One region of the Bifidobacterium breve DSM 20213 genome, then DNA from elsewhere that is predicted to be linked to it. Evidence: riboswitches for the same ligand, from Rfam matches in the RefSeq annotation. Region 1 holds a riboswitch; each other region holds the start of a gene.
The links. Region 1 has a riboswitch for thiamine pyrophosphate ahead of thiS (sulfur carrier protein ThiS). Riboswitches for the same ligand answer to the same signal wherever they lie in the genome.

Region 1 (10,033 bases):
CGACGGCGTGAACCACATCAATGGCCTTATCCCACATTTCCAAATCGCCGAGAGCGCCAGCGTACACCAGGAACATCTCGACCTTCGGAGAGCCATGCAGTGCCTTGCCCTCGTCGGACAGTGCCAGTTCCACGGCCTTCTTCGGGTTGCCAAGACCACGCTCGCAGTCGGCGATGAACGGCAGGTAGTCCTGGAATCCGTTCATGCGGTAAGCGGTGCGGAATTCGCGCAAGGCGAGCTTGTAGTCGCCTTGACGGTAGGCGATGAATGCCAACGTTTCACGGGCGAAGTCAATTCGGGAAGCCTGACGAGCCACCCACTTGGCATGCTCGAGAGCATTCTGAGGATCGTCCTCCTCCTGCGCAAAGGCGGCGAGAATATGCAGACCGATGTTCTCCGCGTGCTCCTTGGACAGGCCGCGCAGACGCTCCCTCTCATCCGAGGACAGCATCGACCATTCCATACCCTTGGGCATCTTCGGCTCGTCAGGGCGACGATCGGTGTACGGGTTCTGCGAGGGGAAGCTCATCGTGCCGTCGGAATTGCGGCGCGGACGGTTCATGTATTCAGAGCGCTTCTCCTCACGGTACTGGCGCTTCTCCTCCTGAGAGAACTCGCGGTAGCCGTCACGGCGGTCATTGTCACGACGGTCATCGCGACGGAAGTTGCGGCGATCGCCATCCCTATGGAAGTCACGACGATCATTGCGGCGATCGTCACGATGGAAATCACGACGGTCTCCATCCCTATGGAAGTCACGACGATCGCCATCGCGACGGAAATCACGGCGATCATTGTCGCGGTGCTGGTAGCGCGGGTTCTCGCCGTTCTCGCCTTCGTGGGAACGGTAGCCACCCTCGCGGCGCGGCTTGAAACCGTCGTCGTCGCGGCGCGGACCATTGCCGCGGTAGCCGCCCTTGTGGAAGCCTCCGGACTTGCCGTAGGACTTGCGGTAGCCGCCGCGACCTTCACCATCACCATCGCGACGCGGCGCGTAACCCTCGCCATCCTCGCGGCGACGCGGCTTGAAACCCTCACCATCATGGTCGCGACGCGGGCGGAAGCCTTCGCCGTCACGACGCGGACCATTGCCGCGGTAGCCGGAACGACCACCTTTGTGGAAGTCGCCGCCCTTGCCGTACGACTTGCGGTAGCCGCCGCGACCTTCACCATCACCATCGCGACGCGGCGCATAACCCTCGCCATCCTCGCGGCGACGCGGCTTGAAACCCTCACCATCATGACGCGGCTTGAAACCGCCCTTGCCGCGCGGCTTGAAACCCTTGCCACCGCGGTTGCCCGGTCGGCGATCGCCATACCCCTTATGGCCGCCGCCGTAGGACTTGCCGGAACGCTCGTTACCTTCTGCCATTACTTGTTTTCCTTAATTCGTTGTTGATTAACGGTTTTCCACGGCGCCGAGCGCCTTCTTGCCACGACGGATGAGCGCGAAGCGGCCGGCCAGGAAGTCAGCTTCGGCCAGCACCTGCTCCTCATCCTCGATACGGTTGTTGTTGAGATACACGCCACCGGACTTGATGGCGCGGCGTGCCTCGGAAGCGGACTTGAACAGTCCGGCAGCCTGGGCGGCGTCGATTACGCGATCACCGGGCTTGGAGACGGGGAAGACGTGCTCGCCGTTCTCGTCGACCACCTTGAAACCGTCGAGCACGGATTCCAGCGTTTCCTCATCGATGTCTTCGAGGTTGCCACCGCGTCCGAACAGCGCACCGGAAGCGTCAATGGCGGCCTGGGTAGCGGCCTCGCCATGCACGAAGCTGGTGACCTCCCAGGCGAGGGTCTTCTGGGCCTCGCGCTTGCCGGGGTTGGTCTTGGATTCCTCGACCAGTCGTTCGATTTCGGCCTTGGGCAGGAAGGTGAACGCCTTCAGCAGGCTTTCCATCTCCACATCCGGGCGGTTGATCCAGAACTGGTAGAACTTGTACGGGCTGAGCATCGTGGCATCGAGCCAGACGGCGTTGCCCTCGGACTTGCCGAACTTCTTGCCGGAAGCATCAGTGATGATCGGGCTGGTGAACACATTGACGTCCACACCGCGCACCTTGTGAATCAGGTCCAGGCCGGAGGTGAGGTTGCCCCACTGGTCGGAGCCGCCGAGTTCCAACGTGCAGTGGTATTCGTCAAACAGGTGGAGGAAGTCGTTGCCCTGCAGCACCTGATAGCTGAACTCGGTGAAGGAGATGCCTTCCTCGGAGTTCAGGCGGCGAGCCACGGTGTCTTTGGCCAGCATGGTGCCCAAGCGGAAGTTCTTGCCGACATCGCGCAGGAAGTCGATGACGGTCATCGAAGCGGTCCAATCGTAGTTGGACACGAAACGCACCGGGTTGGCGCCTTCAGTCTCCAAAATGCCGCCGATCTGGTTCTTGAGGCGGTCGGCCCAGCCGGCCACCACGTCCTTCGGATTGAGCGTGCGTTCACCTGACTGGCGCGGATCGCCGATCAGACCGGTGGCGCCACCGACCAGGGCGATTGGATGATGGCATGCCAACTGCAGATGACGCATGTTGATGAGCTGCACCAGATTGCCGATATGCAGGGATGCAGCAGTGGGATCGAAGCCGCAATAATAGGTGATGGGCTCGCCGTTCAGTGCTTCCGCAAGTCGATCCCTGTCCGTGGACTGGGAAATCAACCCGCGCCATTCCAGTTCCTCAAGCAGGGTGTTGAAACCCGCTTCCTTGAAGTCGGTGACGTGAGCCATAGCCTGTCGCTTCTCCCTATCGAATTGTGTATAAAACCGCCCAATTGGGCACAGTCAAGTTTCGCAGGACATGGCGACAGTGCATAACTTGTCAATGCGCCACAATCTGTCACATTTCCACTAGAGTTGGGAGTGGCTACTAAGCAGGGGAGCAGCGATAGAGAGAAAAGCACTCAAGGCACAGGCGCGGAAGACTCTGAAGCGAAGTTATTGGCTGATTGTTATCGCGTGTCTGTTCGCGGCGTTTCTGGGTGCGGAATACGGCTCCTCGCTGATTGCCATCCACACCAATTCCGGCACGGCTCAGACTTCCGTACAAACCGATGCACAGACCACCGCCGAGGCCCCTGGCGAGGGCTACTATGCATCCGGCCCGCTGGACATTCTGATGGAGATAGCGTCGGGGCAGGGAAGCGACGCACGCGACCAAGTCAACAGCAACGAGAAAGCCATCGCCGCGCTCGGCCGCTCCCGCGGCGTACTTTCCGCGGCACTCAACTCATTTTCCTCCGGATCGTTCATCCTGTCCGTGGCGGATGCGGCCACGTCCGTCATTCATGCGCAGAACATCGTCATATCCATTCTGGTGATCGTGGCACTGCTGGGTACTGTGGCATTCCCCCTGTTCGTAGTGCAGGTCTTCCGCGTGGTGCTGCGGCGCATCATGCTGGAGGCCCGAATCTACGAGAAAGTGCCGTTGCGCCGGTTCCTATACCCGCTGCAATCCAAGCGTTGGGTGCGCATGGCATGGACGATGATGGTCGAGAACGCGTACCTGATGCTGTGGTGGTTGACTTTCGTGGGCGGCATCATCAAAACCTATTCGTACTTCCTCGTGCCGTACATCGTGGCGGAGAACCCGAACATCAGTGCCAATCAGGCTATCAGCCTCTCCCGGCGCATAATGAAGGGCCACAAATGGGAGTGCTTCGTGGCGCAGGTCAGCTTCCTCGTCTGGTATCTGCTCAATGGTGCCACAGTCGGCCTGAGCGGAATCTTCTATTCCAATGGTTACAACGCGGCGTTCTTCGCCGAATACTATGCGTATCTGCGCGCTGTGGCCAAGGAGAACGGCATTGAGGGCGCGGGGTCATAGTTCATGTAAAAACCCTGCAATCAGCGGCGCGGGCCCATAAGTTCGCGCAAAGAGTCGATGATGTCCTGACGATCCGGCACCTGGAACTTCGGGAAGGACTTGAGCATACGCTTCTGCTGCGCGTTGATAACACCGTTGACTGCCCAACGTAGACGCTCAATCGTATCCCGCGAAAGCTCGCGCATCTTATCGGATACCGCACTGGAACCCCATTGCCACGTGTCGCCTGCTCGTGCAGCCACATCCTGCACCGTTTGAGTAACGGAGTCGAGCACCTGCTCGAATTCGAGCATGCCTGCCACCGTGACCGCTAAATCAATGATGGTGACCAGAGCCAGTACCGTGACCAACGTGTGCAACATTGGCACAGGAATCAGGTCAGTGAACTGTGCCACGTATGGTTGGGCGCCGAGCACAATCACTACACCGGCAATACCGAAAATCACCGCCCCTAAAAGGCACACACGCCCTTGGACATTGAAACGGAAATTCGAGTAATCCCACCAACGTGCGTGGAAGAGCTCCTCCATAACCCACGAGGTCGTGTATTCAAGAATCGTGGCGCCGACCATCGAAATCAGAAAGATGATGATTGGATTATGGAGATTGCCGAGCACGGCAATGCCCAGTACCGCACCGGTGCCGTAAATCGGGCACAGCGGACCGTTGAGGAATCCACGGTTTACCAAGCGACGTTCTTGGCAAGAAACAAGGATGGATTCATAGACCCAGCCCACAAAGCTGTAGAACAGGAACCAGAGGAAGTAGTGTTCAAGCGCAATTATCATCGGCGGTAATCACCTTGCAACGCGGTGTTTGATGTGTGCCTCCAACGAGGGCAGATGTGGCTTGTTGAACCGGTCGAACGAGAACGTTTCGGCGGTGGCCGAAAGCTTATCCGACAACGTGACAAGGTATCCTTCGATATAGGCGGGCGGCACAGGGGTCATCGGGAACATATGGTTTTCGATGCTGTTGCGTTCGATGTCGTTGAGGTCAAAATCCTTCAAAGCGTTCATCAAGGCCGCATGGCCATGGGTGAAGCCGTGCCAACGGTGTTGCCCGTTGTCCCAGTCGTGCCAGTCGTACAGGAAGTAGTCGTGCAGGAGAGCCGCACGAATCAGAGACCTGAGATTCACGTGGTACCAGAGATGTGCGCGATCCGCCAGCCAAACGGCGAGGCACGCCACACGTATGGAATGCTCGAATGTGGTGACATTGCCGTGCTGATAGCAGCAACGTTCGATCTGCATGTGCTGATGTTCGATGACTTCACGGCCATGCTTGGCGACCAAGCGTTGAATCTGCGCTCGAGTGAGCAGGCGTCCCACGGTTTCGTCCTTCCCGTTCGGGCTGGTTCGGTTCATTCCATGTGATTACCCGACAACATTCAAGTATTTATCGGGTAACACCGTGACCGATTGTAGGGCACGCACATTACCGTGCACACTCATCCAAAAGAACGACAATAGGAACTGTTCGAGAAATCTTTGCGCTTAGCACGAGTCAGTGCAAAGATCTCTCGAAATCAGGGATTATTACGAGAATTCCTTGCGCCGAGAGGTCAGAGATACGTTGCGGCCAATCGGCTGTTGAGCTGTTGATCGTGGTGGGATTCGAGATAATCAAGATAGCCTTGAAAGCCTCCATAGAGGCTGGCCACATCGTAACCGCGATCGGCGAGAATTTCGGCCACTTCCTCGCTCCACCAACCTTGGGCGCAATAGACCACAACAGTTCGATCCTTGGGCACGGTTTTGAGTACATGAGCCAATGGATCAAGAGGAGCATTGATGGCACCTTCGACCGGGTGAGCGGCGAAATCGGCCGGTTCCCTCAAATCGAGCAGCGTAACCGTATTCGGGTCGAGCTCGGCGAATTCTTCCGGCGTGATGTGACGATACGCACACTCACCGCTCTCATCGGCATCAACCACATTATGCAAAGCAATAGGCATGTTCTTCCCCTCTCGTTCTGATCTTGGCTCCCCTCTGGAGGGGAACTGTCCGCGTAGCGGACTGAGGGGAGGCTTGCTCAACCGTAGCAACTCCCCTCAGTCACCTACGGTGACAGCTCCCCTCAGAGAGGGAGCCATATAGCTCTAAATCGCGCAGGCCGGCTGAATATAGTTGGCCGAGTCAATGGCGGTGATGGTCGGTTGCTCACCACACACCGGGCAATCCGGCACATGCTCCGGCAATGGCACCCGTCGAATATTCATGTTCAACGCATCCACGGTGAGCATGCGGCCCACCAACGGCTCCCCCACGCCAACTATCAGCTTGACGGCTTCAGTGGCTTCCAGACTGCCGATCACGCCGACCACCGCACCCAAGACGCCAGCTTCCTTGCAAGTCGGAATCTCGCCAGCGGCAGGCATGTCGCGGAAAATACAGCGATAGCACGGGCCTTCACCGGGAATGACGGTCATCACCTGACCTGCGAATCCGACCACACCCGCATGAATATACGGTTTATTGGCCAATACACAAGCGTCATTGATAAGGAACTTCGCGGCGAAATTGTCGGTGGCCTCTATCACCAGATCGTATGCCTCGATGAGGCCGGCGATATTGTTGGCATCAACAAGCTCATAGTAAGTGTCGACCGTCACGTCCGGGTTGAGTTCACGGATGGCCGCAGCCGCTGACTCCACCTTGGGCTCGTTCACCCGTGCAGTGGTGTGGATAATCTGGCGTTGCAGATTGCTCAAATCCACCATATCGCCATCCACGAGTCCGATGCGACCGACTCCGGCTGCCGCCAGATACAGAGCAACCGGCGAACCGAGCCCGCCCGCGCCGATAATCAGCACACTGGAAGCCAGCAGACGCTTCTGCCCTTTGACACCCACGCCCTTCAAAATCAGATGACGCGCGTACCGCTCCACCTGTTCATCCGTCAATGCCATGTTTTCTCCATGTTTCTGTCCTCTCCGGAGGGACGCTGTCATCACAGGTAACTGAGAGGAAGTTTTAACGCTGCCTCGCGAATTCCTCTCAGTCCGCTACACGGCCAGCTCCCCTCAGAAAGGGGAGCCAATACCCAATCAGTGCAAATACCCTGTGGTCGGGCTGGACGGCACAGCCTGGCCTTCGGTCACTTTGCCGAGACCAGACAGGTAGGCCGCACGACCCGCATCGATGGCGTGCTTGAACGCCTCAGCCATCAACGGAATATTTCCAGCGGAGGCCACAGCCGTGTACGCCATCACCGCATCCGCACCCATTTCCATGGCATCGCAAGCCTGACTCGGGCGGCCGATGCCGGCGTCGATAATAACCGGCACGTGCGCGTTGGCGATGATGATCTCGATGAAATCACGCATGCGCAAGCCCATGTTGGAACCAATCAGCGAGCCGAGCGGCATAACTGCGGCAGCACCGGCTTCTTCAAGCTGACGGGCTGCGATTGGATCCGGGAACATATAGGGCATGACCACGAAGCCTTCCTTGGCCAGCATTTCAGTGGCACGGATGGTTTCAGCGTTGTCCGGCAAGAGGTATTTGGTCTCGTGTTCGATTTCGACTTTGACGAAGTCGGTGTGGCAGACTTCGCGTGCCAATCGTGCAATACGCACGGCTTCCTCAGCGTTACGCGCGCCGGAGGTGTTGGGCAGCAGCGTGATACCTTCGGGAATATAGTCGAGCACGCTGTTTTCGGTAGTCTGCGCGCGGCGTAGCGCCATAGTGACGATCTGCGTACCGGCATGCTCGACCGTGGCCTTGATGAGGTTCAGGTCATAGCGGCCGGAGCCCAAGATGAATCGCGACTGGAATTCGTGGCCTCCCAGATTCAGCGGCTTGTCTTCCACCGGCAGAATCGGCGCAGCGGTACCGACCGGATTGGTGACGGCGGGCTGCGGCGGCAGCGGCGTCGCCTCAACGGATGCTTCAGTAACCGGATTGATATTGCTCATAGCTCTTCCTTTCAGCCACCCTGAACAAACTGTACGATTTCCATAACGCACTGGTCGTCAAGCATGGCATCGGCACGCTTGTCGCGCGGAATAATCTCACCGTTAAGTTCGATGGCCACGCGTTCGGCGCGGAATCCGTGTGCTTCGAGATAGTCGGCAACGCTGACCGGCGTATCGAGCTTGACTTGCTCTCCGTTGACCTGCATAACAACCTTTCCGAATAGTAAAAAAGGGTGCACGAAACGAACCGTACCTTAAGTGGTGCGCCCATTCATGAACCCAATCATGCGACCGTGTGGCCGCCGCGATGCATTGGCTACACCACGACCCGTCATACGGCTAAATTATGCAAACGGAATGAAAGACTGTTGCAGGAAACCTAACAAATCAAGAACAACGATTCCTTACGGCGGCATGACCCGCGTCAAGTTCCCCGGTCGAAGTCTGGCAACTTCCTCTCAGCCTTACGGCTCCCGTTCGTTACGATTATTCAGTGTAGGCCGTTGCGATGACAACGCAAAACCTAGCTCCCGCTGGCGGGAGCTGGATCGCGGAGCGAGACTGAGGGTGGTCATGTGGACGAAGACCTTCGCGACCACCCCCAGTCGGCTTCGCCGACAGCCCCCGCCAACGGGAGCGCAGTTTAAAACGTGCCGGGGGCCTTATACGCGGAACCGTCAGAAGTGGAGGCCGGGAACAACTTGAGCTCTTCGACACTGGCCTTGGCGTCGGCAATCTGCTCGCGCACACGACCATAGGCGGTGCCGCCCTTGCCGTTGCGGGAGTCGACCGAACCGTGGCTGGAGAGCACTTCACGCACGCCCGGAGCCTTTCCGGCCGGCAGGAATGCGGCGAAGGTCTCGATGAAGTCCTCGTCGGTCAGATCCCAGAGTTCCTGGCCACGGCCTTCGGCGAGCTTGACGCAGGCGCCGGAGAGCTCGTGAGCATGGCGGAATGGCACGCCGTTCTTGACAAGCCATTCGGCGATGTCAGTGGCCAAGGCGAAGCCGGTCGGGGCTTCAGCTTCCAAACGGTCGGCATCGAAGCGCATGGTTCTGACCATGCCGGTGAACGCGGGTAGCAGCACTTCGAGCGTGTCGACCTGATCGAACACCGCTTCCTTGTCTTCCTGCAGGTCGCGTGCGTAGGCGGTGGGCAGACCCTTCAGAGTGGCCAGCAGACCGGTCAGGTCGCCAATGAGACGGCCGGACTTGCCACGGGCGAGCTCGGCGATATCCGGGTTCTTCTTCTGCGGCATGATGGAGGATCCGGTGGAGTAGCCGTCATCGAGCTTGACGAAGGCGAACTCTTGGGTGTTCCAGATAATGATTTCCTCGGACAGACGGGAGATGTCCACGCCGGTCATGGCGGCCACGAATGCGAATTCGGCGACCAGGTCACGGGCTGCGGTGCCGTCGATGGAGTTGTCGGTCACACGGGAGAAGCCGAGCTCGCGAGCCACCGCTTCCGGGTCAAGGCCGAGTGTATTGCCGGCCAGCGCGCCGGAGCCGTACGGAGAGGCATTGATGCGCTTGTCCCAATCAATCAGGCGCTGCACGTCGCGAATCAGCGGCCAAGCGTGAGCCATAAGCTGGTGAGCAAGCAGCACCGGCTGGGCATGCTGCATGTGCGTACGGCCCGGCATCACGGTGCGACCGGCCTTTTCGCTCTGCTCAATCAGGGCATTAACCAAGTCAAGCAGCAATCCGGCAATCACACGGGAGTGACGGCGCAGCCACATGCGAATCAGGCAAGCGATCTGGTCGTTGCGGGAACGGCCGGCACGCAACTTGCCGCCGAGCTCATCGCCGGCAATATCGATCAAGCCACGTTCGAGGGCAGTGGCCTCATCCTCATCGTCTTCGATAGGAGCAAAGGAACCGTCATCCACATGGCGCTGGAGAGTGTCGAGCGCATCTTCCATGCGCTGCAGCTCGTCGGCAGTCAGGAGTCCCGCACGGCCGAGAGCACGGGCGTGGGCACGGGAACCGGCGATATCGTCGTCGGCCAGACGCCAGTCGAACTGCGTGGACTTGGACAGTCGGGCCAGTTCCGGCGACGGGCCGGATGTAAAGCGACCACCCCACAGGGCCAGATGTTCGTTGTTCTCAGTCATGAAGGCTCCTTGAAACCATGGATTGCAAACAAATCAGACTGCTTGTCAGACTATCAGCGTTGGGCTACATACCGGTGGATTCAAGTTGTTCGTATTCCATGTCGGGAATATCAGACGCATTGCCAACTGTCCGCTCATTATAGAGATGCACTGATGCGGCACTATTGTGCAAAAGACCGC
Region 2 (10,033 bases), 780 kb from region 1:
CAGTACCGCATCACGCCGGGCAGCGATCCGTCGCTTACCTTCGATTCGTTCGGCGGTTATGAGCAGGTGATCACGCGCGCCAAGGAGCTTATCGAAACGCAGCTGGGCAACAGTGCGCAGATGCGTGCGATCGGTGCCAAGCCGATCAAGGGCGTGATCTTCACCGGTGCTCCGGGCACCGGCAAAACGCATCTGGCCCGCATCATCGCCAATGTGGCGGACGCGCAGTTCTATCTGGTGTCCGGCCCGACCATCGTGAGCAAGTATGTGGGCGATAGTGAGGAAACGCTGCGCATGATTTTCGCCGCCGCGCAGGCGGACAAGCGCGCCATCATCTTCTTTGATGAGATTGATTCGATCGCGTCCTCGCGTGAGAACGACACTAATGGTGTCGGCAAGCGTCTGGTGGCACAGTTGCTGACGTTGATGGATGGTTTCGAGTCCAAGGGCAATGTGGTGGTGGTCGCCGCGACGAACCGTATTGAGGATGTGGATCCCGCTCTGCTGCGTCCGGGGCGTTTCGATTGGCAGATTCCCTTCCCGATGCCGTCCGAGCGCGACCGTTTGGGCATTCTGCAGGTGCAGGCCCACTCGCTGTCCATCGAGGGCGAACTGCCATTGGAAGACATCGCGCGGCGTACTGAAGGCTGGAGTGGCGCCGAAGTGTGCGCCATCTGGACCGAGGCCGCTCTGGTGGCCGCCAAGGACCGCCGCGGCGCGATCCGTGCTGCCGACCTCGTCACCGCCTTCGAGCGAGTCGAGCGTCGTCCCGAGCTCAGGCATCATAAATAATTGCTGGCTCCCCTCTCTGAGGGGAGCCAGAGAAAAATTACTCCTGGGCGGTGGAGTAGAGCTTGCCGCCTTGGGCGGTGTACTTTTCGCTCATCGCATCCATGCCGGCGAGGATTTCTTCGGGGCTGAGCACGTTGGCAGACACCACGTCATTATCGACATTGGCCTTGGCCTTAGCCAGTGCCTCGGAGTCGACGCCAGCAGCAGCCTCCTTCACGATTTGCTGCTGAGCGGCCTCGCCACCGAATGCCTTGCGGATGTTCTGGGAGATGGCCATCGAGCAGAACTTCGGGCCGCACATCGAGCAGAAGTGCGCCATCTTGGCCGGCTCGGCGGGCAGGGTGTCATCGTGGAAGGCGATGGCGGTGTCCGGATCGTAGGACAGATTGAACTGGTCGAGCCAACGGAACTCGAAGCGAGCCTTGGAAATCGCATTGTCACGATCCATCGCGTGCGGGTGGTGCTTGGCGATGTCTGCGGCGTGGCAGGCGATCTTGTAGGCGATCACGCCCTGCTTCACATCATCCTTGTTCGGCAGGCCGAGGTGTTCCTTCGGGGTCACGTAGCACAGCATAGCGGTGCCGTAACGACCGATCTCGGTGGCGCCGATGGCGGAGGTGATGTGGTCGTAACCCGGAGCGGTATCGGTGGTCAGCGGTCCGAGGGTGTAGAACGGGGCGCCCTTGCACACGGCCTTCTCCAGCTCGATGTTCATACGCACGGTGTCGAACGGCACGTGGCCCGGGCCCTCGATCATCACCTGCACGTCCTTGGCCCAGGCGCGCTCGGTCAGCTCGCCCAGAGTCATGAGCTCGGAAAGCTGCGCGGCGTCGTTCGCGTCGGCCAGGGAGCCGGGGCGCAGGCCATCGCCCAGAGAGAACGCCACGTCGTACTTGGCGAAGATGTCGCACAGCTCGTCGAAGTGCGTGTACAGGAAGCTCTCCTGGTGGTGGCGCAGGCACCAGTCGGCCATGATGGAGCCACCGCGGGAGACGATGCCGGTCACGCGGTTGGCGGTCAGCGGCACGTAACGCAGCAGCACACCGGCGTGGATGGTCATGTAATCCACACCCTGCTCGCACTGTTCGATCACGGTGTCGCGGAACAGCTCCCAGCTCAGCTTGGAGGCATCATCCTCGACCTTTTCGAGGGCCTGGTACATCGGCACGGTGCCGATCGGCACGGGGGAGTTGCGCAGAATCCACTCACGGGTGGTGTGGATGTCGTTACCGGTGGACAGGTCCATCACGGTATCGGCGCCCCACTTGGTGGCCCACGTCAGCTTCTCCACTTCCTCGTCGATGGAGGAGGTGACGGCCGAGTTGCCCATGTTGGCGTTGAGCTTGGTCAGGAAGGCGGATCCGATAATCATCGGCTCGGCCTCGGGGTGGTTGATGTTGCAGGGCATCACCGCGCGGCCGGCGGCCAGCTCGGAGCGCACGAGCTCCACATCGCAGTTCTCGCGGGTGGCCACGTACTGCATCTCCGGGGTGATGATGCCGTGGCGGGCGTACCACATCTGGGTGATCGGGTGGTCCTTGGCGCGCATCGGCTCATGCTTGCGTCCACGCCATTCCTTGGTGGCGCGGCCGCGCTTGATGGCGCGCTTACCATCATCCTCAAGGTTGCGGCGGCGGCCCTCGTAGTCTTCGATGTCGCCGCGGTCGCGGATCCAGTCGAGACGCAGGGGCTTCAAACCTTCCTTCGGGTCGCACTTGGGGCCTTCGGTGTTGTAGTCGTGGAACGGCGGGTTCGGGCCCACGCCGGGCGTGTCGCTCAGCTTGATTTCGGTGTACGGCACTTCCAGGTCGTAGGAACCATACTGATAGGTGAACGGTACGGACTTGGTCTTGCGGATGTGCGCCTTGTCGCGCTGCTTGGAACCACGGGCGGCGATGTCCACGCGCTGCTGCTTGGCGAGCTTCTGGGCATCCTTGGCGTCCTTGGCGTTGGTGAACTTCTTCTCAGTGGCCTCGGAGCCAGGCTTTGCGGCCCCTTCCTGAGCAGCCTGAGTATCAGCAGCGGGGGTGTGGGCTACGACGCGCGGCGCGTAGCCGTGCTTCTTGTCGCCGCGGACGGCCTTCCAGCCTTCGACCATGGTGCGCGCGGCCTCTTCCGGGTTCTCGGCACCCGCGATGGCGGAGACCGCGAACCAGCCAGCGGCCTTGGTGCCGGCGAGCATGGCCATATCGGCTGCGGTCACGCCGCCGCCCACGACCACCGGGAACTCGCTGGCGACGCAGATGGTGTTGATCTGGGCGGCGTCCAGCGTCTTGCCGGAGCCGTCGTTGCCGCCCACGGAAGCCTCGGGCTTGGTGGTGGAGACGTGCAGAGGACCGGCACCAATGTAGTCAATGCAGCCGTCGGGCAGCTCGTTGATGAGCTGAACGAGGCTTTCGGTCTCAGCCGACAGACCCACGATGGCCTCGTCGCCGAGCAGGGCGCGGGCTTCGCGCGGCTCCATGTCGGTCTGGCCGATGTGCACGCCGTCCACCTTGATGCCCTTGCGGCGGGCCTGCCACACCACGTCGGCACGGTCGTCGATCACAAAGGCCACGGAATCGGACTTCTCATTGTCCTCGATGATCTGCGCGATGTCGCGGGCCATGTCGGTCAGCTCAGAGGCATCGGCCTCCTTGGCGCGCAGTTGGATGAAGGTTGCGCCGCCGTGCAGAGCCTGATCCACCACGTCGGTCAGCGGACGGCCTTTGCAGTCCTCCGGCCCCACCACGAAGTACGCGGACAGGTCGAAGCTGTCTCGCATGGAGGCGTATGGGTATTCATTACTCATTATTATTCCTACCTTTGTTGTTTCTTGTGGAAGTCTTATTGGAAAGGTGAATTGGGGTTGATGTGGTATCGAGTGTTTTCCTCCTGCTGGCGGGAGGTGCCACGAAGCGGCGGAGGATGGTAACTCCAGGAACCGCCCCCAGCCGGCTTTGCCGGCAGTCCCCGCCAGCGGGGGCAGTACACTACTGCACCAAAATCTCAGATTCCGCCACTTGCTCGGCGGTCACATTCCACAGCGCGTCAAGGAACGCGACCTGGAACGAGCCCGGCCCATGCGAAGTCGTATCGGCCACCTCGCCCGCGCGGTTGTACAGCAGCGACGCGGACAACGCAGCGGTCAACGGATCGGACACCGCCAGATACGTGGCGACCACGCCGCCCAGCGAGCAGCCTGCACCGGTGATTTTGGTCATCATCGAGCTGCCGCCCGACAGCCGGTACACGGTTTCGCCGTCGGTCACCAGGTCGGCGATGCCGGACACGGCCACTGCACAGGGGATGGAAGCATCGTGAGACGAATGCTTGGCGTGCTGCTCGGTCAGATACCGGGCAAGTGCCACCGCCGCACCGGTTGCGGAATCCACGTCATCGACGGATTCCACTCCGGCGGGGCGGTGTTCGGAAGCGTCCCCCGCGGATTCGGTGTTGAGCCCCCACATATTCGCCAGCGCGATCACTTCGGAAGCGTTTGCACGAATCACAGTAGGGGGAGCGGCCTTGAAGGCCTGAAGAATAGAGGTGCGGGTGCGCCCGATGCCTGCAGCCACCGGGTCGAGCACCCACGGCTTGTCCAAATAATTGAGTCGCTGCGCGATTTCAGGCAGCGCGTCCTTATAGAACGGCAGCAGCGTGCCCACATTGATGTAGTTGGCGCCCGCGATTTTCGCGGTTTCGATCACGTCGTCCGGCAGGAAGCTCATGGCCGCAGTGCCGCCGGCTGCCAGCTGCGCGTTGGCCACCAGATTGATGGTCACGAAATTGGTGAACGACTGGGCCAGCGGCGTCGTCTCGCGTACGCGGTGCACGGCGGCTGCGATGTTCTCGCGAATCGGTGAATCGGATGAAACCGGTGTTCCGGTGGTACAGTCGCTGGACGAACCGGTAAACGATGATGCACTACTGCTCATTACTGCTCCCTACGATGGTCTTAACCAACAGGTTCTAAGGGTCAGGCTTAGGCCTTTCTCAACTCGCGAACCACATGCGAGTTCCCCTGCATTACGTTGCCGACGCTATGCGCCAACATGGACATTATCTTGACGAATTTGTTCGATACGTGTCGTCAGGTCTGGCGCGTCTGAATTATCCGTGGTAGTAGAGCGATTGTTTCCATAGGCTTTTGCAAATTGCTCTCACTGACGCGCTTTCAGTGAAAGCAATTTGCAAAACGACAGTGCCTTTCTACCTGTCACCATATACGGCTATTCTGAAGCGGTTGTTATTAGACCCCAAACCGTTCAAACCAGAAGGTGCATTGTGGCTCAGTCCAAACTCGATGAAGTTGTATCCCTCGCGAAACGTCGCGGCTTTGTATTCCCCGCCGGCGAAATCTACGGCGGCACCCGTTCCGCATGGGATTACGGCCCTCTCGGCGTCGCTCTCAAAGACAATATCAAGCGCGAATGGTGGCGCTCCATGGTCGTCACCCGTCCTGATGTCGTCGGTGTCGACACTTCCATCATCCTGCCTCCCGAAGTGTGGGTGGCCTCCGGCCACGTGAGCGTGTTCAACGATCCGCTTGTCGAATGCCTCAACTGCCACAAGCGCAACCGCGCCGACAAGCTCGAGGAGTCCTACGCCGAGAAGCACGGCGACACGATGCCGGAGAACGGCATGAAGGACATCGTCTGCCCGAACTGCGGCACCCGTGGCCAGTGGACCGAGCCGCGTGACTTCAACATGATGCTGCGCACCCACCTCGGCCCGGTCGAGGACGAGAACAGCCTGCACTACCTGCGCCCCGAGACCGCGCAGGGCATCTTCGTGGACTTCAAGAACGTGATGACCTCCTCCCGTTCCAAGCCGCCGTTCGGCATCGCCAACATGGGTAAGTCCTTCCGTAACGAGATCACTCCGGGCAACTTCATCTTCCGCACCCGCGAGTTCGAGCAGATGGAGATGGAGTTCTTCGTCGAGCCCGGCACCGACGAGGAATGGCACCAGTACTGGATTGACGCCCGCACCCGCTGGTACATCGACCTCGGCGTCAAGCCGGAGAACCTGCGCCACTACGAGCATCCGAAGGAGAAGCTCTCCCACTACTCCAAGCGCACCGTGGACATCGAATACAAGTTCGGTTTCCAGGGCTCCGACTGGGGCGAGCTCGAAGGCATTGCCAACCGTACTGATTACGACCTGACCGCGCACTCCAAGCGCTCCGGCGAGGATCTGTGCTACTTCAACCAGGCCACCGGCGAGAAGTATATCCCGTACGTCATCGAGCCGGCAGCTGGCCTGACCCGCTCCCTGATGTGCTTCCTCGTGGACGCCTATGACGTGGACGAGGCTCCGAACACCAAGGGTGGCGTCGACAAGCGCACCGTGCTGCGCCTCGACCCGCGTCTGGCCCCGGTCAAGGCCGCCGTGCTGCCACTGAGCAAGAAGCCCGAACTGCGGACCGTGGCCCAGAACCTGGCCGATGACCTGCGCTTCAACGAGTGGATGATCGACTACGACGAGTCCGGCGCCATCGGCCGCCGCTACCGCCGTCAGGACGAGATCGGCACCCCGCTGTGCATTACCGTGGACTTCGATACTCTCGAGGACCACGCCGTGACCATCCGTGAGCGTGACACCATGGCCCAGGATCGCGTCGCTCTCGACAAGGTGGCCGACTATGTGGCCGCCCGCATCGGCGAGAAGCGCACCCGCGTGCCGCTGAAGCCCGTGGAGATGGGTGGCGAAGCCTGGCCTGAGTCCGGCGTTCAGGAAGCCGGCGGCCTGTACTAAAGCCTGATATATCAAGGTGACTGGCTCCCGCTGGCGGGAGCTGGCCGGCGACAGCCGGACTGAGGGTGGTCTTTTCTGCACAAGGAAGACCACCCTCGGTCTCACCTACGGTTCGACAGCTCCCGCCAGCGGGAGCAAGAGCATGGATATGGAAACCACCATCACCGCTACTCACGAGACCAACAACCTCGATCCGCGCACGGACGCTCCATCACGCCCGGAAACGCAGGTACACATTGCCCCGGTTCAGCTCGGCAACATCACCGTGCCGACTCCGGTGGTGCTGTCGCCGATGGCGGGTGTGACCAACTGGCCATTCCGCGTGATCTGTGAGGAATATGGTCCCGACGGTCTCTACGTGGCCGAAATGATTACCGCACGCGCCCTCGTGGCGCGCAACCCCAAGGCTCTGCGCCTGTGCCATTTTGCCAGTAGCGAGAAGATTCGTTCGCTGCAGCTCTACGGTGTGAATCCCTCCATCACCGAACAGGCCGCGAAAATCGTGGTCGATGAAAACATGGCCGACCATGTGGATTTGAACTTCGGCTGCCCGGTGCCCAAAGTCACTCGCCGCGGTGGTGGTTCGGCCTTGCCCTGGAAAACTGACATCTTTACTGAACTCATTCAGCGTGTGGTTGCCGTGTGCGAGCCGGCCGGCATCCCCGTAACCGCAAAGATCCGAGTCGGCATTGATCACGACCATGAGACCTTCCTTGAAGCTGGACATATCGCTCAGGAGGAAGGCTGCAAAGCGGTGACCCTACACGCCCGCACCACCGCCGAATATTACGGCGGCCACTCCGATTGGTCCCGCATCGGAGAGCTCAAGGAACACCTTGATATTCCGGTGTTCGGCAATGGCGATATTTGGGGAGCCGAAGACGCGCTTGAAATGGTGCGTGAGACCGGCTGCGATGGCGTAGCCATCGGACGCGGCTGCCAGGGCCGTCCGTGGCTGTTCGCCAATATCAAGAACGCTTTTGAAGACAATCCTGAACGTCTTAATCCGAACCTCGGCGAGGTTTGTCGGGTAATCCATCATCATGCCGAACTATTGACCCAGTTCTATGAAGGTGATGAAATGATGGCTGTTCATGACCTGCGCAAGCATATTGCCTGGTATCTCAAAGGTTTCCCGGTCGGCGGCAGTACTCGTAAGGCATTCATGGAGTGTGAGAATCTTGCCGACGTGGATCGAGAGATCGGCAAGCTTGATCCCATCATCGAATACCCTCCACGTGTGGTCGACAAGCCGCGTGGCCGTGTACGCTTCGCCAAAAAGGTTCATTTGCCTTACGGCTGGTTGGAATCACGAACCACCACCCATGAGGAGCGCGAAGCGCTTTTTGGCGATGATCCGATGGATGCCAGCTACTGATTGGTTGACAATTTCAAACAAGAAATGCACAACACGCACTTTTCCTCGCGTGAATTTCCCTCCACCAGTATCCTATTTGCGCTACTCTTAGGTGTAACCGTGAAGTGACAGGAGTCAAACGTGAGCGAGATCGCCCAGACTGAGTTCAACGACAAGACCAATATCAAGGTCGTCGGCGTAGGTGGAGCCGGCGGCAACGCCGTTAACCGTATGATCGCCGAAGGACTGCAGAACGTTGAATTTGTGGCGGTAAACACCGACGCGAAGGATCTTATGCGTTCTGATGCCGACGTGAAAATCTCACTATCCGACAAGTCCAGCCGTGGACTCGGCGCCGGAGCCGACCCGGAGCGCGGTGCCAAGGCCGCTCAGGATCACCAGTCGGATATCGAGGAATCCCTGAAGGGCGCCGACATGGTGTTCGTCACCTGCGGCGAAGGCGGCGGTACCGGTACTGGTGCCAGCCCGATCGTTGCTCGTGCGGCACATCAGCAGGGTGCTCTGACCATTGCCGTGGTGACTCGTCCGTTCGGCTTTGAAGGTCCCCAGCGTGCCGCTTCTGCCGACTACGGCATCGACAATCTGCGTAAGGAAGTTGACGCGCTGATTGTTATTCCGAACGATCGCCTGCTTGAGCTCTCCGATCGCTCCATCGGTATCATCGAGGCGTTCAAAACCGCCGATACCGCGCTGCTTGCCGGTGTGCAGGGCATTACCGACCTCATCTCGATGAATTCCTACATTCACGTGGATTTCTCCGACGTGAACTCCATCCTCCGTGGTGCCGGCACCGCGCTGTTCGGTATCGGTTCCGCGCGGGGCGAGGATCGCGCCACTCAGGCCGCCGAGATCGCCATCAGCTCCCCACTGCTCGAAGAGAGCATCGAGGGTGCACATGGTGCATTGATCAACATCGCCGGCCCGACTGATCTGAAGCTGCAGGAGGCCTCTGCAGCTACCGAGCTGGTGCGTAAGGCCATTCATCCGGAGGCACAGATTATCTGGGGTCTCGCTTTGGATGACGCCTATGGCGACGAAGTACGTGTCACGGTTATCGCCGCTGGCTTCGATCCTGTTTCCGCACAGGAGGCGTCTGATCGTCAGACTGTGTCCCCGGTCGTTCCTGCCGACGAGCCCGTCGCTCCGGCGGCAGCTCATCCTGACGACAATCCGGCTGGTGAAGCGGCTGCCACGGTTCCGTCGTATGCGCCCGTTTCCGGCGATTCGACTTCGCTGCCGTTCGATGACTCGACTTCCGAACATCCGGCCATCGCCGTCAATGATCCGGCCGGTGACCTCGATATCCCCGACTTCCTGCGCTGAAAGGACTGATCCATGGCTGGGTTCATGAAGAATGCGATGTCCTATCTGGGCATGAGTGATGTCGTCGATGATGATGACGAGTACTTCGATGAGGAGGATGAGCAGCAGCCTGCGGCCAAGCCGAGTTTCGATTCTGACCACACGGTGACTCCGATCGCGCAGTCGACGGCCAGTCCATCTGCCAAGACTTCTCCTTTCCAGGGTGGTCGCGTCAATCGCATCACCACCATTCATCCCAAGTCTTATGAGGATGCGCAGCTGGTGGGTCGTGCGTTGCGTGATGGTGTGCCAGTCGTCCTTAACCTCACTGGAGTTCCCGAAGCCGTGGCCTACCGTATCGTCGACTTTTCCGCAGGTGTGGTATTTGGCGTGCGAGGCTCGCTCGAACGTGTAACCCCGCGCGTGTTCCTGCTGAGCCCGGCTCAGGTGAACATCAAGGTCGAAGAGCCGACCACTACGGCTTCCGCGCACGATCTATTCGCTAACTAGCAGCACTTCATATTGGCAAGCAGCCAGGGCGACGACCGGTACTCGAGAGAGACCGGTCGTTATTATTTGCGCTGTCGGCAAATTCTCATACATGCTTGTTAGGGTGACACCATGTTGTCCTTTGTATTCGCCATGATCGGCCGTGTCCTTGCATGGCTGATCAACGCATATATCACTGTTCTGTTCGTGCGCATGATTCTCGACTGGGTCTCCATCCTTGCTCGTAACTGGTATCCGCGAGGTGTGGTGGCTCAGCTCATCAATATCGTGTATTCCGTCACCGAGCCGCCGTTGAGATGGCTGCGTCGCTAT
Region 3 (10,033 bases), 630 kb from region 1:
TGCCTAATCCCTCAAGCACATCACCGCACAAGCTGGAAGTCAGACGGATGGGACCCACCACTGCAGCGCTCAGATAATCTTCGGCTTCGGCAACATCCACGCTCCCGCGACCTCGCGGCGTACCTCTCGGTTCGATGCCGCCAATATGGGGAATCCCGCATTCCCATGCGGACAATCTGAGCCGATGGGCTTTGGCCCGAGCCAAACCGATTACTGAAAGTTCCGCGGCCATCACCTGCACTCCATGGCGCAAGTCACTCACTGTTTCAATCAGGCCTCCCTGGCCGGCATCTACGATGACAATATCGTGCGTTTCGGCAAGTGCCCGAATCACGGCCTGCACTTCCCACCATTCAGGCTGCCGCGTGCTCCAGGGATCGCACGGCAGCACACGAATACCCTCCCAGTCAATGAGCTCATGACGCAGTGCCGCTCCTTCAATACGGCCCAACGGAGCGTCTATCTGACTGAAACGCAGACCCGGCTCACGCTCGAGGCCAAGCAGCAGATCCAAGCATCCCGCCACGAAATCGGCATCGACCAGCACGCAGCTTTGCCCACGCTCCGTGAGCGTCAGCGCAAGCATAGAGGCCATGACGCTGAGCCCCACGCCACCGTGACCCGAGGTCACGGTCACAATATTGTGCAATGCCACGTTCGTGGAGAACGATTCTTCCGGAGTCCTGTTCGACCGTTTTCTCTCATACGCAGCCATTGGTTGCGGAGGAGGGGTGTAGTAGCGCGGCGGCGGGGAGGGCCCGACCCCAGCGGACTGGGGAGGGGACGAAACGGCCGCTGCCGGAGAGCGAGCAACGCGAACAGTGCGAGAGGATGTGTCGATATTCATAGGGAGATTGAACCGTGCGAGCCAACCTATTTCAACCGAAATCAGGTTCTGTGGTTCCAGCTTGCCGAATTATCCACACCCCGGCATGTTGTCCACCAACAATGTGGATAACACAACAAAGCCCCGTTCCGCACATCACATGCGGAACGGGGCTTGGAAAAGAAACGAACCCTACAGCACCAAAAACTACTTATTAAGGTTCTCGATACCGGATTCCATCGTATCCAGCTGGGAATCGGCAACCGACTCCGGCTTCTTCTTGCCGAACTTGGCCTTCAGCAAACCGATGATGGTGGGCGCCAGCGAAACCAGCAGAATCAGCACGATCACCAATTCGAAGTGATCCTGCACGGCCGGAATATTGCCGAAGAAGTAACCCAGCAGCGTGAACAGCGTGGACCAGCACAGGCCGCCAGCCACCGAGAACGGGGTGAATCGGCTCCAACGCATGCCGGAAATACCGGAGATGAACGGCATGAACGTACGAATGAACGGGAAGAAACGGCCCAGGAACACAGCCAGCGGGCCCCACTTCTCAATCATGTGCTCAGTTTTGGCCAAACGCTCCGGGGTCAAGGCCTTCACCTTGCCGGACTGGATAATGCGGCGGCCGAAGAAGTGGCCAATGAAGTAATTGCACTGGTCACCGACAATCGGGGCGCACCAGACCACCGGCAGCAGCCAGAACAGCGGCAGCGCAGCCTTGCCGGTCGCGGCATCGGGAGCGGCGAACACACCGGCAGCGAACAGCAGGGAGTCGCCCGGCAGGAATGGGAAGAACACCACACCCGTTTCGATAAATACGATGAGGAAGATGAAGCCGAGGGTCGGCGCCACACCCATGGCAATCCAACCGGCAATCGCGGCACGCGGATCCTTCAGCAGTTCGAGGATGAAATTAACGAAGCCCATGTGTTTCCTATGAGTACTAAATCTTGTATTGAGCTGCCAGCCCAATGAACCAGACAGTTATATGCAAACCGTCAAACACCCTACCAGCCGGCCTATAACATCAGGTCGACTGGGGGTTTCCCACACAAACTCCGCAATACAAACGAAATTTCTACTCCCCCAAACGCTGCCGCACAAAGGCGTCCAGCGCGGCCGCATCGATGCCCTCATACGAGTCGATGGAGGCAAACTGACCAAGGCCGGAAGTGTCGGTGCGAATCCAGCCAGTCTGCGCAATTAGTGTGGCCCCCGAGGCGGCGCCGGAGCGCAGGCCGGATGAGGAATCTTCCATTACCACGCACTTGACCATGTCTTCAGGCGCGATGCCGAGTCTCTCAGCCGCGGCCAGATATGGGGCAGGGCTCGGCTTGTGCTCGTACGGATCATCGCCGCAGACGTAGCCGGCAAGCAATCCATCAGCCTGCTTCATGATGTTCTCGGCCATGCGGCGAGGCGAAGTAGTGACCAGCATGGATGGGATGTCGGCTTCCTTGAGCGAACGCAGCACGTCTTGCACACCAGGAATCCACGGCAGACGTTCGACCTCCGCCTTGAATACATAATCCTTGAGCTGCTTGTCGATTTCGGGAATGCTCAATGTGCAGCCATGCGCAATCATGACCTCCGCCACGTGTGGCACCGGAGTGCCGGAGCACTCCCAACCGAGGTCCTCGTTCCACTCGCCGCCATTGTTGTGCGCGATCTCAATCTCACCGTCATGCCAGAGCGGCTCAGAATCGATGAGAGTACCGTCCAAATCCCAGAACACGGCTTTGAGCAGCATGGTTACCTCCGTTCGCATGACCGCACGCCAATCGGCGCCTTTACTCTTGCTGCATTCCATTGCACCAACCGGATGCGACAACCATAGCGCGTCAGCACACCGCTCCGGCACTTCAGCGCATGGTCAAACCACCATCGACGTGCAGACATTGCCCGGTAATGAAGCCGGCCATGTCGGACGCCAACAACGCGACCCCTCCGGCGATGTCATCGGGACGGGCAAGGCGGCCAAGAGGCGTCATGGCAATGATTCGTTCACGAACATCCTCGGTGGTGGCTGCGCTGGATGCGGTTCCGGCCGTCAAACCTGCGGCAATGGCATTAACGGTAATGCCGAAGCCGCCCAGCTCCTGGGCCAGAGAGCGGGTCATGCCGACCAAGCCGCCTTTGGCAGTGATATACGAATGGTAGGGCACGATGGGCGAATCGACCAGATTGCTGGAGATGTTGATGATACGCCCGGAGGTCTGGGCTCGCATCAGCGGCACCACATGTGAGCACATCAGATATGCACCATGCAGGCATCCCTCGATCTGTGCGCCAAACTCATCCCAATCGCCTCCAGCAAAAGTGGAACGGCGACGCGGATCAAAGGAGAAGCGTCCGAAAGCATTATTCACTAAGATGTCCACGCCGCCGAATGAGCCGACAGCGGTACCCACCAGCTTGGAAGATTGCGATTCATCGCAAACATCCGCCTGTACAGCTATAGCCAAGCCTCCCAGTGAGTGGATGTCTTCAACAGTGCGCTGCGCGCTGGCGGCGTCATGTACGTAATTGATGACGACAGCGGCTCCGTGCGATGCCAGGCATTTCGCCACGGCCGCTCCTATGCCCTTGCCGGAACCGGTGATAATCGCTGTTCTGCCATCCAGATTCACCATTGGACGCCGTGCCATATCGCTTTGCTCTGTCATTGCCCTTGCCTTTCGCCCTGCTACCAGCCCCTGCTGCCCGCAACAGCACAGGCCTATTCCATATCCATATCGAACGAATCGCTGTACGCGTCGCTGCCGCGTTCGACATCCACCGCGCGCAACAGATCGATGAGGTTGAAGCCCCCATCATGATGCCAGCCGGATTTCGCCCGATCCATCTCACCGAGCGGACAGATGCGATTCACACCGACCGCGGCCAATATATCTGCAAGACCAAACAGTCTGGTTGAATCCACAGCGACACCGCAGCTCTGCAGCCAGCCACGGCAGGAAGTCAGTCTTCTGGCAGCGTCCAACAAATCTGGCACCGCCACCACGTTGACGGTGCGGTTCAACGGCGACATCAGCGAAGCAACATCCTCGTCGGCACCGCTACCGTCAAGTTCTCGATACAGCACCGACCATGCCGTGCTATGGCCACTGGCGAACACCGCGGCCTTCCCGCCCATCAAGGCTCTCATCTCAGTGTCGGTGCGCACCCGCTGAATGGCCACGTTCTCGGCGTCACTCAATACGGAGCGCGGATATTTGCGCCGCTGATTCTCAAGCTCGCCACCGAGCAGCTGAGCCACTTCACGAGGGGTGAGGGCTCCATTAGTCTCCACGAACACGGTCTGCGGAGCCAGGCAGCTTTGCTGGTCATATGTGGCGATGTCAACAGCCACACGATGCACGGTATCGGCATAGGTATCAGGGCGCAAAGCCTCTCGGCCAATGAACGCCAACCCGACTTTTGCTCCGTAACCTAGACAGGGCTTGGATCCGGCGACTTTGCCCGCAATCAATTTGGTAGTCTGCGAAGAACCGTAATCATGTTCGACGACAGGGCGATAGGTAAGCCAATCGCTCCTGCCACGAATACCGGATCAAGCCAAACATTGGAAACGAACACGTGCTGAAAACCCAGCAGTACGTTCTGGGCGGTCAGCTCCTTGCGTATTGACATACGCTTCCTCTCTCAACGCGCATATGGGATGCCGAGCCGAACAGAGGAGTTCAACCGTCGCATTCCCTACGCGAGTGTTAGCTCACAGGTTCGAAGGGTTCGGCACATACCGTCTCAGCCTAAAGCACCCCTTACGAATCGGTTTTCGCACGTCACCGTAACAAACCTTGACATCTCCGTCAAGAAAATTCGTGCTTCTTTCGGCAGCTGCCCGATGTGAGATAACAAACAGTTTTACGAATGGAGAAGGAATCGAAGCAACGCGGCCAGACTCACCAACCCCACAGGACCATGGACTTGAAGTCGGCGGGAGTGGAGTTGGAGTCGCCGGTGGCGCCGGCAGCGGTATCGGCGGCAGTATCGCGGCCGGGCAGTTCGCGGGTTTCGCGGCGGATGGCGTTGCGCCAGAGGCGGGCGCGGTTGGAGCGTTGTACCTCCACAATATTGCCGTCACGGCCTGCGGCGAAAACGCTCTCCTGGTCGCCGGTTTGCATGCGTTTGACTTCGCGGCGCAGTTGGCGATTCTCCTCTTCGAGGACCAAAATGCGTGCGATGCCGGAAAGATTGATGCCTTCGTCCTGGCTCAGGCGCTGAGCGCGAGTCAGGCGGGCAATGTCACGCAGGCAATAGCGGCGAGCGCCGCCATCCGTGCGCTGCGGACGAACCAAACCGAGGCGGTCGTACTGACGGAGGGTCTGGGGGTGAATGTTGGCCAACTCGGCGGTCTGGCCGACGGTGAAGATGGGCAGTTCGATGTCGAAGCCGACGTCATCGGCTCCGTCGAGATCGGCCCTGCCCATCACGAGCGCGGTTGCGCACATCGCGTACAACTGCTTCATCTGGTTGGCTAACCGCGCCATTGTTCACCTCCTGTGATTTTGAGAGCCTTCGGTTCGACTCCCGGCTCCCCTCAGAGAGGGGAGCCAAGACCACCCTCAGTCAGCCTTTGGCTGACAGCTCCCACCAGCGGGAGCCAAGATTGCGCTCATTCAGCTTCTGCCAGCGGGAGCCAAGATTGCGCTCATTCAGCTTCTGCCAGCGGAGCCCCTGTTAGTTGAGATAGTCGCCGGCTTTTTCGTCGAATTCTTTGGCGGCGTGCTTGACCGCCAGACCCGGCTTGGCAGGGACCATGATCTGCACACGGCCGATCAGGTCGCCCGGCTGGTTGCCACGCTTGACGCCCAGCCCGGCCAACTTGACCTCGGCACCGGAGCTGGAGCCCGCGGGCACCTTGAAGGTAACCAGGTTCCCGTCGATGTCCTTGGCGTCAACCTTGCCGCCGGCCACGGCCTGGCCTACGGTGACGGGCAGGTTCATGACGATGTCACGACCGCGCATCGAGAACGTGGAATCCGGATTGACGGTGACGTGCAGGTACAAATCGCCGGCCTTGCCGCCGTTGATGCCCGGCTTGCCCTTGCCGGCCAGCTTGATCTTCTGACCGTCCTTGACGCCGGCGGGCACATGAGCCTTGAACTTCTTGCCATCCACGGACAGGGACACGGTCGCACCCTTGACCGCCTGACGAAGGGTCAAGCTGATCTTGGAGTTGCGGTCCTCGCCGTTTTCGGGGCGCGGGGCTTCCTCATAGCCGTAGCCACCGGCGTTACCGTATGCCTGCTGGCCGTAGCCGCCAGCACCCTGCCCCGCGGCTCCACCGAACATCGAGAAGATGTCGTTGAGATTGGGGTTGCCGCCGCCCGAAGTGGAGAAGCGGATACGCGAACCGTTGCCACCGGCACCCTGGCCAAACATGGAGCCGAAGATGTCGGAGAAGCCGGAAGCGTCGAAGCCGCCGGCACCGGAACCACCGGCAAAGCGGGCGCCGCCCATACCGAACTGGCGAATCGCGTCGTACTTTTGGCGATCTTCTTTCTTGCTCAGCACGTCGTAAGCTTCGGAGATGTCCTTGAACTTCTCCTCGGCTTCCTTGGTCTTGTTGACGTCAGGGTGGTACTTGCGGGCGAGCTTGCGGTACGCCTTTTTGATGTCGTCGTCCGAAGCGTCCTTGGAGACACCAAGGACTTTGTAGAAGTCTTTACTGAGCCATTCGTTTTCAGCCATTCATGTCTCCTTTCTTGAAAAGTCTTTATGGTTGGCTCCCGCTGGCGAGAGCTGTCGAGCGAAGCGAGACTGAGGGTGGTTTATATTCAGTGTTTGACCACCCTCAGTCAGCCTTCGGCTGCCAGCTCCCGCCAGCGGGAGCCAAGATAATGTCAGCTCGTTAGCGAGCTGGCCGTTATCAGTTTTGCGGGGAGGCTACTACTACTCGGGCGGCGCGGATTACGCGGTCGCCGATACGGTAGCCGGCTTCCACCACGGTGTCGACGGTTTCCTTGTCGGCATCGGCATCCGGCTTGTGCAGGATTGCCTCATGCTTGGTGGGGTCGAAGTCCTCGCCCTTTTCGCCGAACTTCTCGACGCCGAACTTCTCGAAAGCCTTGTCGATCTTGGCAGCCACCGCCTTGAACGAATCGTCCATCTCGCTGTTCTCGCGAATGCGGTCGATGTCGTCAAGGGCCGGCAGCAGCGCGGTCAGCACGTCGATAATGCCATGCTGGCGGAAGCGCTCCTGCTCCTTCTGCGCACGATTGCGGTAGTTGATGAACTCCGCGCGTTCGCGCTGCAGGGCTTCGAGGTAGTCGGCGGCTTCCTTCTTGGCCTTGCCGAGAGGGGTGAGGGTGTCTTCAGAATCAGACTGGCCTTCGCCAGTCTTCTTTCCGGCATCCGACTTCTCTCCCTCAGCTGCGGCAGGAGCCGCGTCGGCTCCTTCATTGGAAGGAGCCTGGGCAGCCGAATCCTGCGCAGAGCCAGACTCGGCGGAGGCGTCAGCCCCTGAAGAGGCCTGAGCGGCCTGGCCGGCAGCCTCAGCATCTGAGGGATCCGGCAGGTCGTTCAGGTAGTCGTCCTTGTTGAACTCGGACATCACTTGTTGTCCTTGTCGTCATCGTCGTCCACGACCTCGGCCTCGACGGTGTCGTCGTCAGAACCGGAGGCGGAGCCAGCGGAAGCGCCGGCCGCACCGGCACCAGCCGCGGCACCTTCAGCACCCTGCTGGGCGTAGAGGACCTGGCCGATCTTCTGAGCGGAGGTCATCAGCTCACCCTGAGCGGTCTTGACCTTATCGGTGTCGTCACCCTTCAGGGCTTCCTCCAGAGCGTTCACCTTGTCGGTGACTTCCTTGACGATGTCGTCGGACAGCTTGTCCTTGTTGTCGTTGACGAGCTTCTCGGTGGAGTAAGCGAAGGCTTCAGCCTGGTTGCGGGTCTCGGCGTCTTCCTTGCGCTGCTTATCCTCAGCCTCGTGAGCCTCGGCTTCCTTGACCATGCGGTCGATCTCGTCCTTCGGCAGGCCGGAACCACCGGTGATGGTCATGGACTGCTCCTTGCCGGTGCCCTTATCCTTGGCGGACACGTGCACGATGCCGTTGGCGTCGATGTCGAAGGTGACTTCGATCTGCGGGACGCCACGCGGAGCCGGAGCGATGCCGGTCAGCTCGAAGGTGCCCAGCGGCTTGTTGTCGCGAGCGAACTCACGCTCACCCTGGTAGACCTGAATCAGCACGGACGGCTGGTTGTCTTCAGCAGTGGAGAAGACCTCGGAACGCTTGGTCGGAATGGCGGTGTTGCGGTCGATGAGCTTGGTCATGATGCCACCCTTGGTTTCGATACCGAGGGACAGCGGGGTCACGTCAATCAGCAGGACGTCCTTACGGTCGCCCTTGATGACGCCGGACTGCACGGCAGCGCCGACAGCCACAACCTCATCCGGGTTCACGGACTGGTTCGCTTCCTTACCACCGGTGAGTTCCTTGACCAAGTCCTTGACGGCGGGCATACGAGTGGAACCACCGACGAGCACCACGTGGTCGATGTCGCTCACGGAGATGCCGGCGTCGTGCAGCACGTTGTTGAACGGCGTGCGGCAGCGGCCCAGCAGGTCGGAGGTCATTTCCTCGAAGTGCGCACGGGTCAGGGTCTCGTCCAGATGCACCGGGGTGCCGTCAGGGGTCATGGCCAGGTACTGCATGGAGATGGAGGTGCTGGTCGAGGAGGACAGCTCCTTCTTGGCCTGTTCAGCGGCTTCCTTCAGGCGCTGCAGAGCGATCTTGTCCTTGGACAGGTCAACGCCGTACTTGTTCTTGACTTCGCCGACCAGCCAGTCGATGACCTTCTGATCCCAGTCATCGCCACCGAGGTGGTTGTCGCCGTTGGTGGCCTGCACCTGAATGGTGGAGAAGCCGTCGTCGTCCTTGCCGATCTCCAGCAGGGAGACATCGAAGGTGCCGCCGCCGAGGTCGAAGACCAGGATGCGCTCGTCTTCCTTGCCCTTCTCCAGACCGTAGGCCAGAGCAGCTGCGGTCGGCTCGTTGATGATACGCAGAACGTTCAGGCCTGCGATCTTGCCGGCGTCCTTGGTGGCCTGACGCTGGGCATCGTTGAAGTATGCCGGGCAGGTGATGACAGCATCGGTGACGGGCTCACCGAGGTAAGCCTCAGCGTCCCTCTTCAGCTTCATCAGAATCTGTGCGGAAATCTCCTGCGGGGTCCACTTCTTGCCGTCGATGTCGACGGTCCAGTCAGTGCCCATGTGACGCTTGACAGAAGAAATAGTGCGGTCAACGTTGGTCACAGCCTGACGCTTGGCCACCTCGCCGACGAGGATTTCGCCTGACTTGGAGAACGCGACCACGGACGGGGTGGTGCGCATGCCCTCAGCGTTGACGATAACGGTGGGCTCGCCACCTTCCAGCGTAGCGATGCAGGAATTCGTGGTGCCCAGATCGATACCAACTGCACGTGCCATAATGTGTGCTCCTTAATTATTCGTTTGTTCTTACGTTGTTCGCTCAAGTTCCTTGGTTGGTTCTTGGGCCTTCCAAAACTTGAGCCTACATCACTCAACTTCTGTTTGGCAAGTTCTATTCCCAAATTCATCACAAAAGTTGAGCGATGTAGGCTCAGGTTTTTTGGAGCGGCTCTGAGCCACCCCCAGTCAGCTTCGCTGACAGCCCCCGCCAGCGGGGGCCACTCAGCAACTGACGCGGTGTGGACTACTGTTCGGAGCCCTCCTTACTGTTGACGACATTGCCGCCCTTGGAGAACCGCTGCAACAGCATGCCGGCAGCGGTCATCACCAATACGGCGACCGCCATGACGGACAGGGCTACGCCGGTGTTGGGCAGAGCGGCAGCGCCGAACTGCTGGGATTGGCCGGCCGCGGTGTCGGATGCGCCGTTGGAGGCGTTGCCGTCACCGGTCTGACCATTGCCGTTGCCACTATCGCCCGGAGTACCCGGGGTGGCTGTGCCGCCCGACTGGTTATCGTCCTTGCCGTCGTTGTTGCCCGGCTTGGAGGAATCGTCCTTGCCGCCATCAGGCTTGGTCGAATCATCGTCGGCGCCGGCCTTGAGCACGGCAGCGGCGAGCGCTCCGGCCTGGTAGCCGTCAGCGCCCACGGTGGTTGCAGCATTCTTATCCTGCGTCTCCGTCACCTTGCCATCGGCGGCCAGCACGGTGTACTTGCCAGCCGGCACGGCCTCGACCGTTGCGGCCGATTCGTTGGCGT

Region 2: linked by a shared signal. The riboswitch ahead of BBBR_RS06935 (hydroxyethylthiazole kinase) and the one ahead of thiS (sulfur carrier protein ThiS) in region 1 are both predicted to bind thiamine pyrophosphate.
Region 3: linked by a shared signal. The riboswitch ahead of BBBR_RS00565 (xanthine permease) and the one ahead of thiS (sulfur carrier protein ThiS) in region 1 are both predicted to bind thiamine pyrophosphate.

The regions. Positions count from the first base shown of each region.
Region 1 is NZ_AP012324.1:788,785-798,817, reverse strand. Features, by position in the region: gene BBBR_RS03265 (tetratricopeptide repeat protein) at 1-1,372, opposite strand, end outside; gene tyrS (tyrosine--tRNA ligase) at 1,400-2,722, opposite strand; gene BBBR_RS03255 (DUF975 family protein) at 3,111-3,818, shown strand; gene BBBR_RS03250 (putative ABC transporter permease) at 3,839-4,606, opposite strand; gene BBBR_RS03245 (HD domain-containing protein) at 4,616-5,149, opposite strand; gene BBBR_RS03240 (rhodanese-like domain-containing protein) at 5,383-5,775, opposite strand; gene thiF (thiazole biosynthesis adenylyltransferase ThiF) at 5,920-6,729, opposite strand; gene BBBR_RS03230 (thiazole synthase) at 6,868-7,737, opposite strand; gene thiS (sulfur carrier protein ThiS) at 7,749-7,943, opposite strand; TPP riboswitch at 8,121-8,224, opposite strand; gene argH (argininosuccinate lyase) at 8,381-9,853, opposite strand.
Region 2 is NZ_AP012324.1:1,573,546-1,583,578, reverse strand. Features, by position in the region: gene BBBR_RS06945 (ATP-binding protein) at 1-792, shown strand, start outside; gene thiC (phosphomethylpyrimidine synthase ThiC) at 830-3,583, opposite strand; gene BBBR_RS06935 (hydroxyethylthiazole kinase) at 3,765-4,709, opposite strand; TPP riboswitch at 4,699-4,807, opposite strand; gene BBBR_RS06930 (glycine--tRNA ligase) at 5,059-6,531, shown strand; gene dusB (tRNA dihydrouridine synthase DusB) at 6,674-7,909, shown strand; gene ftsZ (cell division protein FtsZ) at 8,030-9,232, shown strand; gene BBBR_RS06915 (cell division protein SepF) at 9,245-9,721, shown strand; gene BBBR_RS06910 (YggT family protein) at 9,833-10,033, shown strand, end outside.
Region 3 is NZ_AP012324.1:158,780-168,812, reverse strand. Features, by position in the region: gene BBBR_RS00590 (P-loop NTPase) at 1-715, opposite strand, end outside; gene BBBR_RS00585 (DedA family protein) at 1,034-1,759, opposite strand; gene BBBR_RS00580 (HAD family hydrolase) at 1,911-2,582, opposite strand; gene BBBR_RS00575 (SDR family oxidoreductase) at 2,695-3,465, opposite strand; partial or broken gene BBBR_RS00570 (acyl-CoA reductase) at 3,552-4,328, opposite strand; partial or broken gene BBBR_RS00565 (xanthine permease) at 4,319-4,465, opposite strand; TPP riboswitch at 4,511-4,607, opposite strand; gene BBBR_RS00560 (heat shock protein transcriptional repressor HspR) at 4,738-5,325, opposite strand; gene BBBR_RS00555 (DnaJ C-terminal domain-containing protein) at 5,516-6,529, opposite strand; gene grpE (nucleotide exchange factor GrpE) at 6,708-7,391, opposite strand; gene dnaK (molecular chaperone DnaK) at 7,391-9,271, opposite strand; gene pulA (type I pullulanase) at 9,519-10,033, opposite strand, start outside.